3 regions of the Desulfitobacterium hafniense DCB-2 genome follow, and region 2 is predicted to be linked to each of the others. Evidence: riboswitches for the same ligand, from Rfam matches in the RefSeq annotation. Region 2 holds a riboswitch; each other region holds the start of a gene.
What was found. Region 2 has a riboswitch for cobalamin ahead of DHAF_RS12640 (ABC transporter substrate-binding protein). Riboswitches for the same ligand answer to the same signal wherever they lie in the genome.
Positions count from the first base shown of each region.

Region 1 (5,879 bases), 1.4 Mb from region 2:
CCACTTCCCCTATATCCTGCACACTGAGAAAAATGGCCATGCTGGCCTGATGTTGAGCCAGTAATGCCAAATCTTCCTTTTCCGGCACCGGGGTTCTTCCCGCCAACCGGGTAAGAATCAGGGTCTGGCTGACCTCCGGCAGAGTAAACTCCTTTTTTACCGCAGCGGCGGCGGCAAACACCGAGCTAACTCCCGGAATCACCCCGTAAGCAATACCCTTTTCTTCCAGGCATTGCATCTGTTCCTGAATAGCTCCATAGACACTGGGATCTCCGGTATGCAGGCGAACGACCTTTTCCCCTCTTTGGACCCCTTCCGCCATGATAGCGACAGTCTCTTCCAAGGTTAACCCGGCACTATCAAATAAGGCTATGCCCTCCCGGCAATGCTGCAGTATATCCGGATTGACCAGGGAACCTGCATAGATGACCCGCTGGGCTTCTTCAAGAGCCTTTTTGCCTTTTAATGTGATTAAATCCGGATCCCCGGGACCCGCTCCCACAAAGAGAACCTGACCCAAGCCAGAATTAGTATTCTCAGCCAAGCTTTTCACTCCTGTCCTTCTCTTTATCATTCTGTATCCAAAATTTTGTCCAAGTCGCGTAGCTTTACGCACAACGCACCTTCAGAGCCGAGTCCTGAACCGAGTCCAGAGCCGAATCCTGAACTGAGTCTTGAGCTGAGTCCTGAAAAGATTCTTGAACAAATACTTGAAAAACTGCCCAAGGATTTTGTTTTACAAAAGAGAGCGAATTTAAGCGAGCGGAAACAAAACTTCGCAAAAAGACTGCAGCGGAGTCGGGTTGGAAACAGGACGTTTCCAACCGGCCATTGAGCAGGAGCGATTTGGCCGGCGTCCCGACGGAGCGGCTGGCTTTTCGCGTTAGTTTTGTCCGCGCAGCTCATTGAGCGAACGATGTAAAACAAAATCCTGGAGACAATATCTTTCAAACTATCTCGCTCACGATTGAGGCTTCCTGCAAAGCACAAGACTCAAATAGTCCACTTTTTCCAGCACTTCCTCCGGATCAAGCAAACGAATCTCTTCCCCCGCCTGACCTACCCGGGTAGCTAAAACCGCCTGTGACCCGGTCCTTTGGACATGATTCAGCACCTCCGGCAGATTCCGCGATACTTTCATTAAGACGAGATTAGGGTAGTGCTCATACTCCTCTAAACCTTCAATCCCCGGCAAAACAATCAGAGGCTCATCACCTGTGGCTAAAGGCCAATTCACTCGGGCAGCGGCAGCCGCCATAGCCGTGATCCCTGGGATGGTCTCTATTTGGTCCGGCTCAAGCCGCTCTCTTAGAATGGTCAGTAAATAACTATAGGTACTGTATAAGGAAGGATCACCTAAGGTAAGGAAGGCAACAGAATGCCCTTGACTGAGCTCCGCCTCAATCTTCTCCGCTGCACTCTGCCAAGCAGCCTGGAGTATGCTTTCGTCGGCGGTCATCGGCATTTCCAGCTCTAAAATGCTGACTCCGGAGGGGCAGTGTGACTGGGCAATTTCCCAGGCAACACTTTCCCGCTCCATCTTGGATTTGGGTATGGCGACAACTTGAATAGCTTGTAATATTTCCACGGCCCGTAAAGTAATGAGCTTAGGGTCCCCCGGCCCTACGCCCACCCCATAGAATTTGGCCTTTTCCCCGATCAGGGTGGTTACTGTGTTTTTGTCTTCATGCTTATCCTTCTTCACTTTGTTCCTCCTTAGTTCCTCGTCTTGCCACCAGCTTGCAGTTCTGCAGTGCCGCTCCCTTGCCAGGGGTCTTGGCTCCTGTGTTTGAGCGGAGACCTTAGCTTCCTTTCCTTCCTGAGAGTATAAATACAGGATTTTGGGCCTGGGCAAGATGAATATCCTTAATGCCCTTCCAGCGCACAGCTTGGATCGAAACCACATCAACATCTTCGTATTGCAAGCTTTTCAGGGCCTCCATACCATGAGCCAATGTCTCTAAAGTTACGGCAGTCACCACTGCCCGTCCCCCAGGTACCAGAGGGGCTTGGTGTAAAATCTCCCGAATCTGTCCATGGCTTCCGCCAATAATGCAGACATCCACAGGCGGGATTTCCTGCAGAGCCAGCGGTGCGGAGCCACGAATCAAGCGCAGGTTGCTTACCCGGAATTTCTCCTGATTCTTCAGGATCAGCTCTTGTGCCTCCGGATTTTCCTCCACCGCATAAACGCAGCCGCGATGAGCCAGAAGAGCAGCTTCAATGCTTATACTTCCCGTCCCGGCTCCCACATCCAAGACCCGGCTCGCGGGGATAATTCCCGCCTTAGCCAGAACTTGAACGCGAATCTCCGTCTTGGTCATGGGGACATCACCGCGTATAAACTCCTCATCCTTGATGCCAAAGCTCCTGGGCAGGGAGAGGACAGATTGTTCCGGCTTATGCTCCGCTTCTTCCGGATAGAGGATCATCACCGCATTGGCGAAATCTTCTTCTGAATTCATGAGCTGATCAGCATCTGTATTCAGCCAACGCTCTTCCGCATAGGTTAAGGCGTTGCCAAGTGAAATCCGCGGATTGCAGCCATAGGTGCGATAATACTCAGCGATCTTCCGGGGTGAGTTTTCACCGCCAGTAAGAACCCCCACTGGCCGGCTGAGATGTAAAGGCAAGCAGTTCAGCGGACGTCCATGGACACTAAGCAGCTCTGCATCCTGCCAGGGTATCCCTGCCCGGGCAAAGGCCAGCTGAATGGAGCTGAGGCCCGGCAATACTTGAATTTCTTCTTGAGGAAACTCCCTTTTCAGCCAAGGAAGCAGACTATAGAAACCTGGATCACCGGAAACCAGGACACTGGCTTTTTTGCCCTGCTGCAATACTTTCTGCAAGGTTTGCCGAGTTTCCGCCAGATTTCCAGTGACCCGGTATGACTCTCCCTGGAAATCCGGGAACAGCTCCAGGGCTCGTATCCCTCCTACCAAAACATCGCTCTGAGCGACCATTGCTTCAACAGCCTGGGGAACCCATGCTCTCGTACCAGGGCCTATCCCCACTATTTGAATCATCCCATCACCTTCCCCTCGATTAAGCTCAATAAAAAAGCAAGCTAAACAAAAAAGAGCCCTGAGCGGCTCTTTGGTTCTTCCCTTCGGTATTTCCGAAATCGTCACTACATCATCCATCGCTCGTGGACGTAGCGCAATGTTCAAGGCAGGTCTCCTGGCTTCCAGTCTTTATGCCTCTTCCCTTCCCAGGCTCATCCCAGTGGGCCTTAAGAGGCACTCGTGGTTCACAGTGGCGGGACCGCGCCGGATTTTCACCGGCTTCCCTTTTCTTCCTCTAAAGAGGAACCTTGAATACTATTCGGTTGTTAAGACAACTTAATTCGAATTACTAAACTATTCTCTATTTTCGCCAAAATTCCTCCTCCACCGGCGGCCAATGCCAAAATTCTTTGCCGATCTCCATAGCCGGATCATCCCAGGCGATGATCTCTCCGTTAAGCAAAGTAAAGGCAGTTCCCACCTGAAGTTCCCCATGTACATGGTCTTGAGCCCGGTGGCTTGCCCTTTCAGCCAGTTTAAATAAAAGGCTCCCCCAGCCCTTGCTGCGAATTTCCTCGGCAGCACCTTCAACTGTCGGCAACTCCGCGATGGTCTGCAAGGAATTTTGATCCATACCAGCCAGGGCGGCATGGGCCACCAGGATCTCCATCCGGGCATCGGCAACATGAGTATGAGTATGGAATATTCCCCCGGCCACTTTAATGAGTTTGCCAATATGACCTAAGAGAAGCACCTTTTCGATCTTGCGATAAGCAGCCTCTTCCAGCAAAAAGCCCACAAAATTACTCATCTGAATAATGGCTTCCTCAGGGACCATGAGCTGCTCCCTGGCTACCTTAAAGCCATAATTGCCGGGAGTCAGAACAATGGCTTTGTGTCCATAAGCGACGGCTTGATCCAATTCAGGCAGGATCGAATTCTTAAAGGCTTCTTCCGACATCGGCCGAACGATACCCGTTGTACCTAAGATCGATACCCCTCCCATAATTCCCAGTCGGGGGTTCAAGGTCTTTAGAGCAAGCCGTTCCCCTTCAGGCACTTCGATCACCACCAGGATTTCTTCCTGGGGAAATACCTCCCGTACCGCGGCCTGAATCATGGACCGGGGAACAGGATTGATAGCGCTTTCCCCCGGAGGAATCTGCAGACCCTTTTTGGTGACAACTCCGATGCCCCGCCCGCCGCGAATAAGGATTTCTCCTCTTTGAGAAAGGAGCTGCACCCTGGCGACCACTTCCAAACCATGGGTGACATCGGGATCATCTCCCGCATTTTTGATAATGCTTACCCAAGCAACATCTTCCGCCCTGTCCCATCTATGTACAGGCAATTGAAGCCGTTCGCCCTGAGGCAGCGGGATATCCACCTCTGTTCCCTGATGCAGTCCTTTCAGCAAAAGGCAGGCAGCTTTTGCTGCCCCTGCTGCACAACTGCCCGTAGTAAAGCCCGTTTTCCATGAATGCCTGTCCTTCGTCTTTTTCCTCATATCAGCCGCCCCACCCATTATCGTATTTAACTATAATGCTATCATTTCACCTCATAGTTTCAAAATCCTTCATTTTGGCACGAACCTTTTGCTCATAGTTTTTATAAAAAACGTTCAAATCCCCAATATAGTTGTCTTTCCAGGGTTTGTTGCGGCCGCAATAGTGAATAATCGCTGTATTGCTGCGGACCCAATCCAGATCAATTTTAGCATCCCAGTACTTGGGGTTCAGATTATAGAGGGCATAATACCGCTCACTGAGATTATAGATTTTCGCATCTACAGTCAGGGTTCTATCACTATACACCCCATTAAGAACATCCTGGTCAGGCAGGAATAAGCGGTGCTTGTATTCTTCAATATATTGGTAGACTTCATGAACATCCTGTTCCTGGCGCAGCAGGGACAAGTTCATCATCATCACCCCCGAATTGACATAGGTGCTGTCTTCAGCCATATTAAGTCTGACGTGATTGAGTTTTTTCAATAGTTCCTTAACATGGGAGGCTGCTGCGAAGAAGTTTCCTTGGAAGTCTATGGTGTAGAGCTCCTTTAGAGGATTGATGACGACAAGATCAGGATCCAGGTACAAAATTCGTTCAAGGTGATCGGGAAGATAATTCACTGCAAAAATCCGGTAATACATTTCCTTGGGATAGCGGCTGGTAATAGGTGCCTTGCTCAAACCTTCATCAGACAGCTTAATTCCTTCAACCTTACATCGTGAGCTATCAATGGCCTGATCGATACGTGCAAAGTCCTCCTTGGACATAGCGGAATGAGCTACATAAACCGTAAACTGCTCCCCTGGGTTGGAGTCAAGCAGAGAGGTCAGCATAACCATTAACTGTTTTACATAACTTGAGTTCAGGGTGACTAAAATATTCATCGTTTTACCCCTTTGCTGATTGATCTTATCCTGATCGATCATGCTGATTTATCTTAGAACAAGAGAATAGTGCGATGCAGCAGCTTAACGCCAAACAAGGACTGGGATGTCAAAACATCACCAGTCCTTGTTTTCTACCTGGAGAGCACCGCCATAAATTCTTCTCCGGTGATGGTTTCCTTTTCCAACAAATAACGTGCTAATTCATGAAGCTTTTCAATATTTTCTTTTAAAATTTCAAAGGCTTTTTTGTGGGCGCTTTTGATAATGGATAAAATCTCCTCATCAATCCTGGCTGCGGTTTCCGGAGAACACATCAAGGAAGTATCGCCGCCAAGGTAAGGATTATTCACTGTCTCTAAAGCCATCATATCGAAATTCTTGCTCATCCCCAGACGGGTAACCATGGCCCGGGCAATTTTGGTGGCTTGTTCAATATCATTGGAGGCTCCTGAAGTATAGGTTCCAAAGATCAATT
Region 1 covers NC_011830.1:1,392,886-1,398,764, reverse strand. The annotation lists gene cobM (precorrin-4 C(11)-methyltransferase) at 1-574, opposite strand, end outside; gene cobI (precorrin-2 C(20)-methyltransferase) at 962-1,705, opposite strand; gene DHAF_RS06495 (bifunctional cobalt-precorrin-7 (C(5))-methyltransferase/cobalt-precorrin-6B (C(15))-methyltransferase) at 1,803-3,143, opposite strand; cobalamin riboswitch at 3,154-3,331, opposite strand; gene cbiD (cobalt-precorrin-5B (C(1))-methyltransferase CbiD) at 3,367-4,530, opposite strand; gene DHAF_RS06485 (glycosyltransferase family 8 protein) at 4,559-5,443, opposite strand; gene ftsH (ATP-dependent zinc metalloprotease FtsH) at 5,536-5,879, opposite strand, start outside.
Region 1: another riboswitch for cobalamin. It lies ahead of DHAF_RS06495 (bifunctional cobalt-precorrin-7 (C(5))-methyltransferase/cobalt-precorrin-6B (C(15))-methyltransferase); the one in region 2 lies ahead of DHAF_RS12640 (ABC transporter substrate-binding protein).

Region 2 (5,879 bases):
CCACTTCCCCTTATTCACGGCAGCGATAATGCCCAAAGTAAACCCCAGCACCCCGGACAACACCCAGGCTACTCCCATCAAGGCCAGCGACGCCCGGAAACGCTCGCCGATAACCTTCGCGACAGGCTGGCGATAAGTGATAGATTCGCCCATGTCACCCTGAAGGACATGGGTTATCCAGATGCCATAGCGCTCTACAGGCGATTTGTTAAGACCCCAATGTTCAGCGATATTCGCCCTTTGCTCTTCGGAGACGTGGGCATCACCCAAATAAGCGTCGATCGGATCAATCGGCGACAGCGCAATAAGCATGAAGCTGATTAGACTCACGGCCCCAAGCAGAGTCAGCATCCGTACTAAAGTACTGCTGAAATAGCGCCCCAATCCTTTATATACCGTGGTACTCATACTACCAGGACCACTCATTCATATTTTCTACAATGGAAATCCCCTGCCCCCGGGTTGGCAATTTCTGCAAAGAGGGGATCTTCAGCCCTTCTTTGACAAGATAAGTGACTTCCGGACGAACGATCCACAAGTACGGAATATCCTTTTGCGCAAGAGCCTGGCCTTCCTGCCAGTATTTATTTGCCTCGTCAGAGTTCGTTGCTGCAAGGGCTTTTTGGATAACCGCATCAACCTCCGGATTGGTATAAGAAGCCGGGTTGCCGATAACCGCTACACCAATTTGCGAAGAATCATAATAACGATAGAATTCTATGGGATTAGGCTGACCAAAGACCCAGCAAGTCGGTAAATTCCTCGCTTCCCGGCATTCCGACCAAGGTGCGGATTTGGGGATAATCTGTATTCCCAGCTTTTTCACATCTTCTGCCAGAGCAACGACCGTATTATAACGCGCCAGATCATTGCTTCGTCCTGTTATCACGATTTCCGCCTTAATATTATTTTTCTCCCGGATGCCGTCCCCGTCAGTATCTTTCCATCCTGCATCTTCCAAGATCTTTTTCGCTTCTTCAACCTGGTTGTCTTTAAACATGTCGCCATTACTCCAGGGAAGTTCCTTCGCCGCTCCATAAGTAACTTGCCCAAATCCGTTCAAAGCGTTTTGGGTAATGAGCTGCCGGTTTATCCCAATGTTCAAGGCTTTGCGAATCGCCGGATCACTTGTGACATTATTGCCTACTTTTTGCCCTGAAGGGTCGGTCGTTTCCGGAATCGTTGGCAGGTTAATGGTAAAAGCATCCATGGCGGACATTCTATATAGTTTCATTCCGTCAACCGGCGTGCTGGCAAATTCAGATTCGACAAGCACCAAGTCCAACTGCCCTGATTTCGCTGCCGCCAGAGCCGCATCTTCATCCAATTTTAAGATGGTTACTTTCTTAAACTTCGGTATTGGGCCGTAATAATGTTCATTCGGTACCAGGATCAACTTCTGATCAACTGCAAATTCGGCAACTTTCCAGGCACCGGAGCCCATCGGATGATCCCCATAGTTTTCATTATAGAGATGCTTGGGGACAATTCCCACCTCGCTTAGATTAAAGACAAACGTAGACCAGGGGGCTTTTAAGCGGAAAACAACAGTACTTTCGTCTAAAGCTTCAACTGAATCCAGCATGGTCAGATCCGCGGCGGAAGCTTTGCTTTTGGTTGTTTCAAAAGTAAAGGCCACATCTTCCGAAGTTAAGGAATGGCCATCCGCAAATTTTGCATCATTGCGGATTTTAAAGGTGTACGTTAATCCATCTGCACTGATATCATAAGAGGTGGCTAAATCATTGACCAATTGGTTGTTTTCTTTTACTTGCAATAAGTGACTGTGAAATATATCCGGTGCCCATACGCCATAGCCTGTGGTCGGGTCAAAACCACCGGCCACCAAATTGACCCCGGCCGAAATAGTAATTTCATCTTTCGCGACATTTTCTGTGATATTTTTTCCGCCGTTAGAAGCAGAACAGCCCACCATCAGCATTAGTCCGGCGAGCAACAGCAATAATACTATTTTTCTCATATGGCCTTCTCCTTTTATTCTTGATTTTAATAGCATGTTATATCAACTGGAATATGGATATTTCGCTATCCATTTTCACCTCCTTATGGCGAAAGAGTCTCCCCAATAATAAATCTCCCTGCAATGATGCAGGGAGAACTTACCTTGAACAAGCCTAAAAAAGCCTTACTAGTGTACTTAATCAGCTTTCTAAAAGGCAGGTCTTCTGGCTCTCGTGTCATCCTCCTCCCACGCCTTCCCATCTCTAAAAAAGACAGTGACATTCTGGGGATTCGTCTCCGATTACAGCGGCGGATCCGCACCGGACTTATACCGGTTTCCCTATTCTCCCTATGGGCACCTTAAGCTATGTATTCGGTTTTAAAGCAAACAAAACCCATTTTCGCTAAGAAAATGGGTTAAAGCACAAGTGCAACCGTCATATCCCTTTTTCCGCGAAAGGCGTAGACAACCAGTATTAGGCAGGTTTCCTGACTTGCGGGTCTTTGCTTTCTTTCTCCTTCCCGGATAAAACCAGTGGTTATAAAAGAAGCTCTCCGCATACAGTGGCGCGACCGTCCAGGAATTTCACCTGGTTCCCTATTATCCTCCGATAAATCAGAGGCACCTAAAAACTGAATATTTAATTCACTTATATTGTTTATAACATATATTATGACAATTAACAACCCAAAGATCACTCGAGATTCAAACGCTTCTTCAAAATAGTATTGGTGATGGCGAAGTAAGCAGCCGTGATCAGTGCCGACTCAATCAGTATGAAGGCAATGAAAAGGTGGATCTCCGTGTGCATAGTGAGAAAATTCCCCGGGGTAATATTCCAGGCATTGCCATGCCCTATTATAAAACCAATCCCCATGCTGATCATTTGGGTTAAGGTATTGAGTCCGATAAAGGCGGCAAAGGAGGCCAGAATACGGTGCTGATTAAACAGGTGGCCAACAGCAATCGAGGCGTAGAGGATTAAAATGGCCGATGCCAGAATGAGGAAGATGCCGATCACAGCCTCGAGGGAATACAAATAAATCGATGTGCCCAGATAACCCCATAGTGTGCCAGAGAATTGGGTCAGCTCCCTCATAATGTGCTCCCAGTCCCCTGCTTTTAAAGCGATGAGGATGATGGAGAGCATGGCCACGAAGAAACTGATCACTAACCAAAACATGGAGATCAGCATCTTACAGACAATGTGCTGCCAGGGTTTGACAGGGAGAGTGAACATCAGGTAGCCTTCTTCAGAGAGAAGATTCTTATAGAAACGCTGAATCGTCATAATCAAGGTCATAACAAAGATACCGGCCATGATAAAAATATAAACAGCCATACTGATGACCGCCGGAGCCTGCCAGTGGTGGCTGGAACTTACTCCCAGCATGAAGCGGTTAATCAGGGCGAAAACCAATAAAGCCAGGTATAAGGGCAGGAAAACTCTTCCTGTGGCTTTCAACTCATATTTCATCAACTTACTTAGCATTTGAACACCTCCCGGAATAAGGCATCGACGGATTTACCTTTTTCACTGCGGATTTCATCCACTGTGGAGGTCAAGACAACTTGACCTTGATTGATAAAGACAACATAATCGAGGATATTTTCAATTTCAGAGATAAGGTGGGTGGAGATGAGAACAGTTCCCTTTTCATTGTAGTTGCTGAGAATGGTTTTCAGGATATAATCCCGGGCTGCCGGGTCCACTCCGCCGATAGGCTCATCTAAGAGGTAAAGATCCGCTTCACGGCTCATGACCAGGATGAGCTGAACTTTTTCTTTGGTGCCCTTGGACATGGTCTTAAGTCTGTCATGAGGATTGATGTTGAGGTTTTTCAGCATCTCGAAGGCCTTTTCCGGCTTGAAATCCTCATAAAAGTCCTGGAAGAACTCAATGATTTCGTGAACTTTCATCCAATCATTGAGGTAAGTTTTTTCCGGGAGATAGGAGATTATTTTCTTGGTCCCGATACCCGGCTTTTGGCCATCGATCAGAATCTCGCCCCCGCTTGGGGTGAGCAGCTCATTGGCCAGTTTGATCAGGGTGCTTTTCCCGCTGCCGTTAGGTCCTAAAAGGCCCACGATCTGACCCCGTTCCAAAGTTAAGTTAATCGTGTTCAGGGCCACCTTGGTGCCGTATTTCTTGGTCAGCCCCTTGCATTCCAGGATTGGGTTCATTTCTTCATCTCCTCTGCCATAGTGTTGATGATGGTTAGGATCTCTTTTTGTTCAAAGCCCATCATTTTCATTTTTTCCAGAAATTCAGCAATTTGTTCTTTGGCTACTTGGGTTTTGGCCATCTCTACCATATGCGCATCCTCCGTTACCGATCGACCGCTGGTGCGGTGGGTTATAATCAATCCGTCCTCTTCCATTTTGGCTAAAGCTCTTTGCATAGTATTGGGGTTAACAGCCGCCTCTTGGGCCATATCCCGGACCGAAGGCAGTTTTGACCCCAGAGGGTATGCTCCGGAGAAAATCTTCAGCTGAATCTGCTCAATTAACTGGGTGTAAATCGGTCTGTCCGTCTTTAAATCCCATGACATGGTCTCACCTCTTGTCTCAGTGTATTATTGTATTAAGTTCTTAATACAATAATACACTATTCTCTCTCGATGTCAAGATAGGTTATATACTTTGTTCCATCATTATATTAATAAGCAAGTGAACGGTAGTAAAAAGCCATGATCGGAAGGATAGTTCTCCCAATCATGGCTTAACTTTTCATGGCTTTACTTTATACTGAACTGAAGTCTCGTTCAATCCGCTGCTTTAAAATTATAAACCGGCTTAATCTGAGCCACGATCTCCACCGTATCGTGGATGTTTTTGATGATATCTTCCATGGGTTTGTAAGCTAAGGGGCATTCATCCAAAGTTTCTTTGTTGACCGATGTGGAGAATACCCCTTGCATCATTTCTTTATATTGGGTCAAGGTCAGGGAACTGCGGGCTTGGGAGCGGCTCATGAGGCGGCCGGCTCCGTGCGGAGCTGAATAGTTCCAGTCCGGGTTGCCTTTGCCGATACAGATCAGGCTGCCGTCCCGCATGTTGATGGGAATCAGGAGCCGTTCATCCTTTTGGGCTGAGACTGCGCCTTTGCGCAGAATCATGTGCTCTGTATCAATGTAATTATGAATGGTCGTGAACTGGTCCACGGCCTTGAGTTTCATCCCTTTAAGTATTTCATCCGCCATGGCTTTCCTGTTTAGGGCCGCGAAATGCTGGACAATTTTCATATCGTGGATATAGTCCTGAAAAAGTGCTCCCGAAGCATAGGCTAAAGCCTTGGGAACATCCGTTAGGACCTCTGCCTTTTTCCGTCTGACCTCTTTGGGAATTTCCTTATCCCGCCCTGCGGCTTTCAATTCGGCGATCAATCCTTCGATATCGGCCTTTGTGGACTTATTTAAAGCCCGATAAGCCTCCTCTTGATACAGCTTAGCTACTTCATTGCCTAAATGGCGGCTCCCTGAGTGAATTACTAAATAGTAAATTCCCCGGCTGTCTTGATTGATCTCGATAAAATGATTGCCCCCGCCCAGAGTACCGATGCTTCTGCGGGCACGGGTTAAATTGACTTCCCTTTTGCATTTGAGATCATCCAAATCAATACTCTCATGAAAACGGTGCTCCTTATTGCGGATATTAAAGCCGCTGGGAATTTTCTCATAGATCAGCTTATCCAGCTTTTGCAGTTCAAGGTGTGAACCTTCAAGCTGGGTTACTTCCATGCCGCACCCTATATCCACACCGACCAAATTAGGCACCACTTTATCTTTAATGGTCATGGTCGTGCCAATGGTACATCCCACACCGCTGTGAACATCAGGCATGATGCGAATCTTGCTGTCCTTGACAAATTCTTGATCGCATAAGGTTTCGATCTGTTGGCTGGCTCCTGCCTCCA
Region 2 covers NC_011830.1:2,750,443-2,756,321, reverse strand. The annotation lists gene DHAF_RS12645 (ABC transporter permease) at 1-408, opposite strand, end outside; gene DHAF_RS12640 (ABC transporter substrate-binding protein) at 410-1,981, opposite strand; cobalamin riboswitch at 2,160-2,340, opposite strand; cobalamin riboswitch at 2,425-2,607, opposite strand; gene DHAF_RS12635 (hypothetical protein) at 2,658-3,455, opposite strand; gene DHAF_RS12630 (ABC transporter ATP-binding protein) at 3,449-4,147, opposite strand; gene DHAF_RS12625 (GntR family transcriptional regulator) at 4,144-4,515, opposite strand; gene DHAF_RS12620 (RtcB family protein) at 4,729-5,879, opposite strand, start outside.

Region 3 (5,879 bases), 1.1 Mb from region 2:
GACCCGATGGATGGCACCTACCGCAGAATCCAATACGTGCGCTATTGTGACGACTTTCTCGTGGGAATCATCGGCAGCAAGACGGATGCAGAGAAAGTCAAAGCTGACATTTGTCGGTTTCTCTCGGACAAGCTGAAGTTGACCCTCTCCCCGGAAAAGACTCTGATTACGCACGGACAGGATAAGGCGCGCTTCCTGGGATACGATATCGCGGTATGCCAGGACAACACCACCAGAAGGACATCCAGAGGTCAGAGCCGGGTGCACTCCGGAAAGGTCAAGCTGTATGTCCCGAAAGACAAATGGGTTGGTAAGTTGCGGGAATACGGTGTGCTCAAAGTAGCCTCGGACGGTAACGGCAAGGAAAAATGGACACCGCAGCCAAGAACCGACTTCATGGGACTGGAGCCGCGCGAAATCGTCAACATGTATAATGCCCAGCTTCGGGGTATCTACAACTATTTTCGGATGGCCAACAACGCCTCGGTACTAAACAAGTTTCATTACGTCATGAAGTACAGCTTGTACAAGACTCTGGCGGGTAAGTTCAGAACCACGGTTTCAAAGATTAATGCCAAATATAGCCGTGATGGCGCATTTATCGTGGAGTACATGACTAAGTCAGGAATCCGGAGGGTCACGTTTTATCAAGATGGATTCCCTCGCATAGTTGCCCCCCTGCCAGCAAATGTGGACTACCAACCGGAATACGTGGTCAACTACGAACCCAAGGAACTGTTCTACCGCATGAAGGCCGCCAGGTGTGAGTTGTGCGGCAAGGAACATGTTCTGGTCAGCTCCCATCAGGTGAAGCGCCTGAAAGACCTGACCGGCAGCCACCCATGGGAACGGGTCATGCTGAAAATGCGCCGAAAGACGCTAATTGTGTGCAACGAGTGCCACAGGGCAATACACTCTGTAGATTCTGAGTAAATGGAGAGCCGTATACCCCGAGAGGGGTAAGTACGGTTCGGGGGCGAGCATCCGGAAACCTGCCGCAGCAATGCGGCAAGGCGCTGGGTGCTTAGCCTACTTCATCGTCGGAGTTATCGGCAGCAAAACCGACGCCGAACGCGTCAAAACAGACATCAAACAGTTCTTAGCAGGAGAGCTTAAACTCAAAATGTCGGACGCCAAGACAAAGATTACACATTCAGGGGATAAAGCCCGCTTTCTCGGATATGATATTTACGTCTCACGGGAGCAGTGCGCAAAGAGACGAAAAGATGGAGCCATTATGCGTTCGCAAACAGGTTCCATCAAACTGCTGGTCCCGCACGAAAAATGGGTGGGCAAACTCCGCGAGTACAAGGCGTTCAAGACAGTTCTGACTTCAGATGGCAAGGAGTCCTACAAGGCATTGCACCGGGGCAAGCTTGTTAACCGGTCTGACATCGACATTTTAACAGCATACAACCAAGAGATAAGAGGGATTCGCAATTACTATAGGGTTGCGAACAACTCCATCAAAATAGGCCGATTACAGTATGCTGAAAACGTTCGCTAGAAAATACAGGACATCAGTTTCAAGAATAAAAGCCCGTTACGTGATGAAAAAGACGTTTATGGTGGAGTACACAATAAAAAGTGGCAAAAGAGTGGCAACGTTTTATAACGGCGGCTTTCATCGAGAGAGACTGGCAATAAATGATGCACGGGTGTCACTCCTCCCACAATACACAAGATATGAGAAAAGGAACAGTTTCACCAATCGTATACGTCTGCATAAGTGTGAACTCTGCGAAAAAACGAGTGGGCAATTAACTTTCCACCAAGTCAAGAAACTGAAGGAACTGAAAGGCGAGCGTGCATGGGAACGCGTAATGATTGAACGCAGGCGCAAGACGCTAGTCGTATGTCCTGATTGCTATCAACAAATTCATACCTGAGATTAGTTCGGCAATCGAAGGTAAATGGCGAGCCGGATACATCGAGAGATGTCCGTCCGGTTCTGGAGGGAGCGCGGCGGTAGCTTATGCTATCGCCAACCTTACCTCATAGCTACCCATCCCAAAGCATAGCCCTGCAGCTGCTGAAATATATGGTCAGGATATGGGAAAGTAAGCTAAAGGAATCTCCGACAGATAGACTACCGGTCATCATTCCGCTGGTAATCTATCACGGTCAGGAGCAATGGGACGGTCCGCTGAAACTATCTGGGATGATCGACCATTATGAACAGCTGCCTGATACGGTAACCCAATATATCCCGGAGTACAGATACATCCTCTACAACCTCTCCACATACACTGATCAAGAACTGGTCGGCAATATGTTGCTCCTGATTGTATTGAGGGCGATGCGGGCAATCTTTATCAAAGATGAAAAAATTTCTATACCATCCTGCATGAATTAGTTTTCAATTTGGAGAAGGTGGAAGACAAGGAAAAGGCGAAGCGATTCTTTGAAACCTTGATCATATACATCTTAAGTACCCGGCAGGACCTGGAGTTGAAAAGGATTTATGCTAATTATCAATGCAATAGTCCAGAAACATTCTCTAAATCTGCATATAAATCACCAAGGGCCACCTTTGCAAACAGGGTGTCTACATTATCAAAAAGGACTGTTCGCCGGAGGCAATTTTCGCTTTCGTATCATTGATTTCTTCCCGAAGTTCATCCTTTCTTACCAATAATATATGCTGCTCTTTGCTGTAGGCAAAATATTCTGTTGACTTACAGTGATACTTGATATAATGTTGGTTATAAGGAAAAGTTTAGGAAAAAACTGAATATCAGGCGGAATAGGGTTGCTTAAATGCATTAATAGGGAACTCCGGTGTGAAGCCGGGACAGCCCCGCTACTGTAAGAAGGACGAGTCCCTTAGAGGATCCACTGGTGAAAACCGGGAAGGTAAGGGATGAGGATGAGTTCAAGTCAGGATACCTGCCCCATTCCGGAAACACAAGTTTTCGGGGGAGAATAAGTGTAGCAAATTTATGGGTAGGATGATCGCTCATCTTTACTTATTACATGACGTCTGCCAGAGCCGAATACACCGGCTCTTTTTTATTATCGGAGTATATGCTGGAAGGTAGAGTATATATTGGAAGGTGATGAGATGCGTTATTATTGTTTGGAAATTGATGAAGGAGAAAAAGAGCCCTACGCCTATGGAGCAAGTGTAGGCGAATGGCCAAGAAAAGAGATCCATTGTCCCCTATGCCAAAGAGAATGGAAAAAAAGCACAATGTATGACTGGGGAACCGATAACCCTATTGTTTTGTCTAATGATAATTATCCTGATTTTCTCTGGTTTTATATCAACCATATCTCAGGGAAGGCCAAAGACGTTCTGGAAAGAGAAAAGATTACGGGTTACAGCTTAGAGAAAGCTCATGTACTATCCGTCCGTGATCTATCGGATCTGCAACTAAAGGAGCTCCGGCGCCAGGGGATCAGAATCCATAAGATACCCACGGAACCGCCGGTCTATCACAAGCTTCATGTCGCTGTGAGTGCCGAATTTTATAAAAAATCAAATGTTATTCTGCTCGATCGTTGTCCGGAATGCGGCTACGAAACCTATAGTGCCGAGAACAAGGAGCGGGTTGAAGCGCGGGATTACCTTTATTTAAGAGAAGAATCCCTCAAAGGAGCGGATCTGTTCAGAGCCAAGGGCTACGGTGTTACCGTTTATTGCTCCGAGCGATTTGTGGAAGTCTATAAAAGACACGAGCTCACAGGGCTGACATTTACCGAGATTGAAGTGCTTTGATATCAGGCACTTCTTTTTTGAGCATAAACATAGCTTTGTATACCCCAATTTTATAACTATATAAACCTATATAACCTAATTTAGTGTAAAATAAAATCAGGATATTTATTTTTATGTTTATTTATGTTATGTTATGTTTATGGATAAACAACGAAATTGAATAGTTTTCCGAGCTCCTTTGTCTAAAAGACTATCTCATGACGGAGGAGCCTGAGCAAACCGCTCACGGGGTCAGTCAGGAAACCAGCTGGCCTTCACTGATGAAAAGGAAGCAGAAAATACAGGATTGACAGATCGGATGCTGGCTTTTGCTGTTTTCGTCATCAGGCGGTTTTGCTTTAGAAAGGCAGGCCGCTTTTTCTGTTGGTATTGTTTTTATAAGGAGAAACACCATGGCAAATAATCAGCATGATCACATCAGCTGCCCCTCCTCATCCTGCATCGGTTGTGCCACACGCTGTCATCGGCAGCAGAATGATCCGTTCTCCCGGGATGAGGCTTTGGCGATCCTTTTCGACCAGGCCAAATTTGAACTGGCCAAGGAATTCGTACCACTGAATGAAGCTTTGGGCCGGGTGACTTCGGAACCGACCTATGCGGCCTTCTCGGTGCCTTCGGCAGATACCGCCCAGCATGACGGAATTATGGTGAACTGGGAACAGGCTAAAAAGCTGCTTGAGAGCGGCAGCCGGGTGCTGGCTGAACATGAATTTTGTCTCCGGGCCATGGGCGCGGTGATTGAACCGCCTTTTGATACAGTGATTCCGTTGGAACAGGTAAAGCATTGGACAGATGGAAGAGTGGAAATCAAGGCCCTGCCCGCACCGGGGCAGGGAATCAAGGGGGCAGGCAGCAGCATCAGGGGGGGTGAGCGGCTTGTTCCGGCCAATTACCGACTAAACCCGGCTCATCTCTCGATCCTGCGTTTTGCCGGAGTGGAAACGATAACCGTATGGAAAAAGCCCAAAGCTGCCATCATTCCGGTGGGGGACGACCTGGTGGCACCCGGCCGCCGGCCCGGCCCCGGACAGGTAGTGGAGTCGGATAGCATTCTCTTGGCAGGGATCCTTCAGGAATGCGGCGGGGAGGCCTGGACAGAACCGGTGGCAGGGGATGGGGTAGACCTGATCTGCCAGGCTATTCTGCAGGTTATCTCCCGCTGTGATGTTCTGATCCTGATCGGGGGCTTAGGCCGCAGCGGAGCCCGGTATGGGGATTATACCGTCCAGGCTGTCGAAAAACTGGGCAGAGTACTGGTCCAGGGCATGGGGTTCAACCCCGGTGGGAAAGCCATGCTGCTGGCAGAAATCCAGGGGAAATGTGTCGTGGGAATTCCTGCGCCTCCTCATGCGGCTCTGACTCAGGCTGAGCAGTACCTGCCGGCGATTATGGAACGCTTTCTGGGGTGTCCGTGTTATGAGCGGCCGGAGATCAAAGCCCGGCTGCATGAGGATTACCAAAGCGGAATCCGCTCCGGCCGTCATGCTCATGTAGGTCTCCGTTGGACCGGGGAGGATTATGAGATTGTTCCTATCCGGATGGGAGACACAGTGGATTGTTTTGTCAATGCCACGGGGATTTTGATGGAGGAAGCTGAGGACCGTTTGCTAAAAAAGGGGGAACCAGCTGCAGTGCGGCTGCTTTGCGGCGAAAAGACGCTCAGGCAGCGCAGTCAAACTGGGCAGGACAATCCCACCGGGTAAGGAGTGCATAAACCATGATTAGAGCAGCTATTTACGGTAAGGGAGGGATTGGCAAGTCCACCACCACCTCCAATTTGGCAGTCGCCTTGAGCGGGATGGGCTATAAAGTGATGCAGATCGGCTGCGATCCCAAGGCGGATTCCACGCGGATGCTGACCGGGGGCCGAGCCATTCCCACCGTTTTGGAGCTGGTGCGGAGCAGACGGGATGACCTGCAGGTGAGCGACTTTGTGCAGGAGGGATATAACGGAGTGCTTTGTGTGGAAGCAGGGGGTCCTATGCCCGGCATCGGCTGTGCGGGACGGGGAATTATCACCGCTTTTGATACCTTGGCGGAAATGAAGGCTTATGAAGTCTACCAGCCGGATATTGTGCTTTACGATGTGCTGGGAGATGTGGTCTGCGGCGGCTTTGCCATGCCTCTGCGGGGGGAGTATACGGATGTGGTCTTTATC
Region 3 covers NC_011830.1:1,636,163-1,642,041, forward strand. The annotation lists gene DHAF_RS07650 (reverse transcriptase/maturase family protein) at 1-933, shown strand, start outside; gene DHAF_RS24725 (group II intron reverse transcriptase/maturase) at 1,004-1,507, shown strand; gene DHAF_RS26755 (HNH endonuclease) at 1,566-1,889, shown strand; gene DHAF_RS07660 (Rpn family recombination-promoting nuclease/putative transposase) at 1,976-2,356, shown strand; cobalamin riboswitch at 2,733-2,911, shown strand; gene DHAF_RS07665 (double-CXXCG motif protein) at 3,065-3,721, shown strand; molybdenum cofactor riboswitch at 3,876-4,008, shown strand; gene DHAF_RS07670 (molybdopterin molybdotransferase MoeA) at 4,114-5,424, shown strand; gene DHAF_RS07675 (nucleotide-binding protein) at 5,439-5,879, shown strand, end outside.
Region 3: another riboswitch for cobalamin. It lies ahead of DHAF_RS07665 (double-CXXCG motif protein); the one in region 2 lies ahead of DHAF_RS12640 (ABC transporter substrate-binding protein).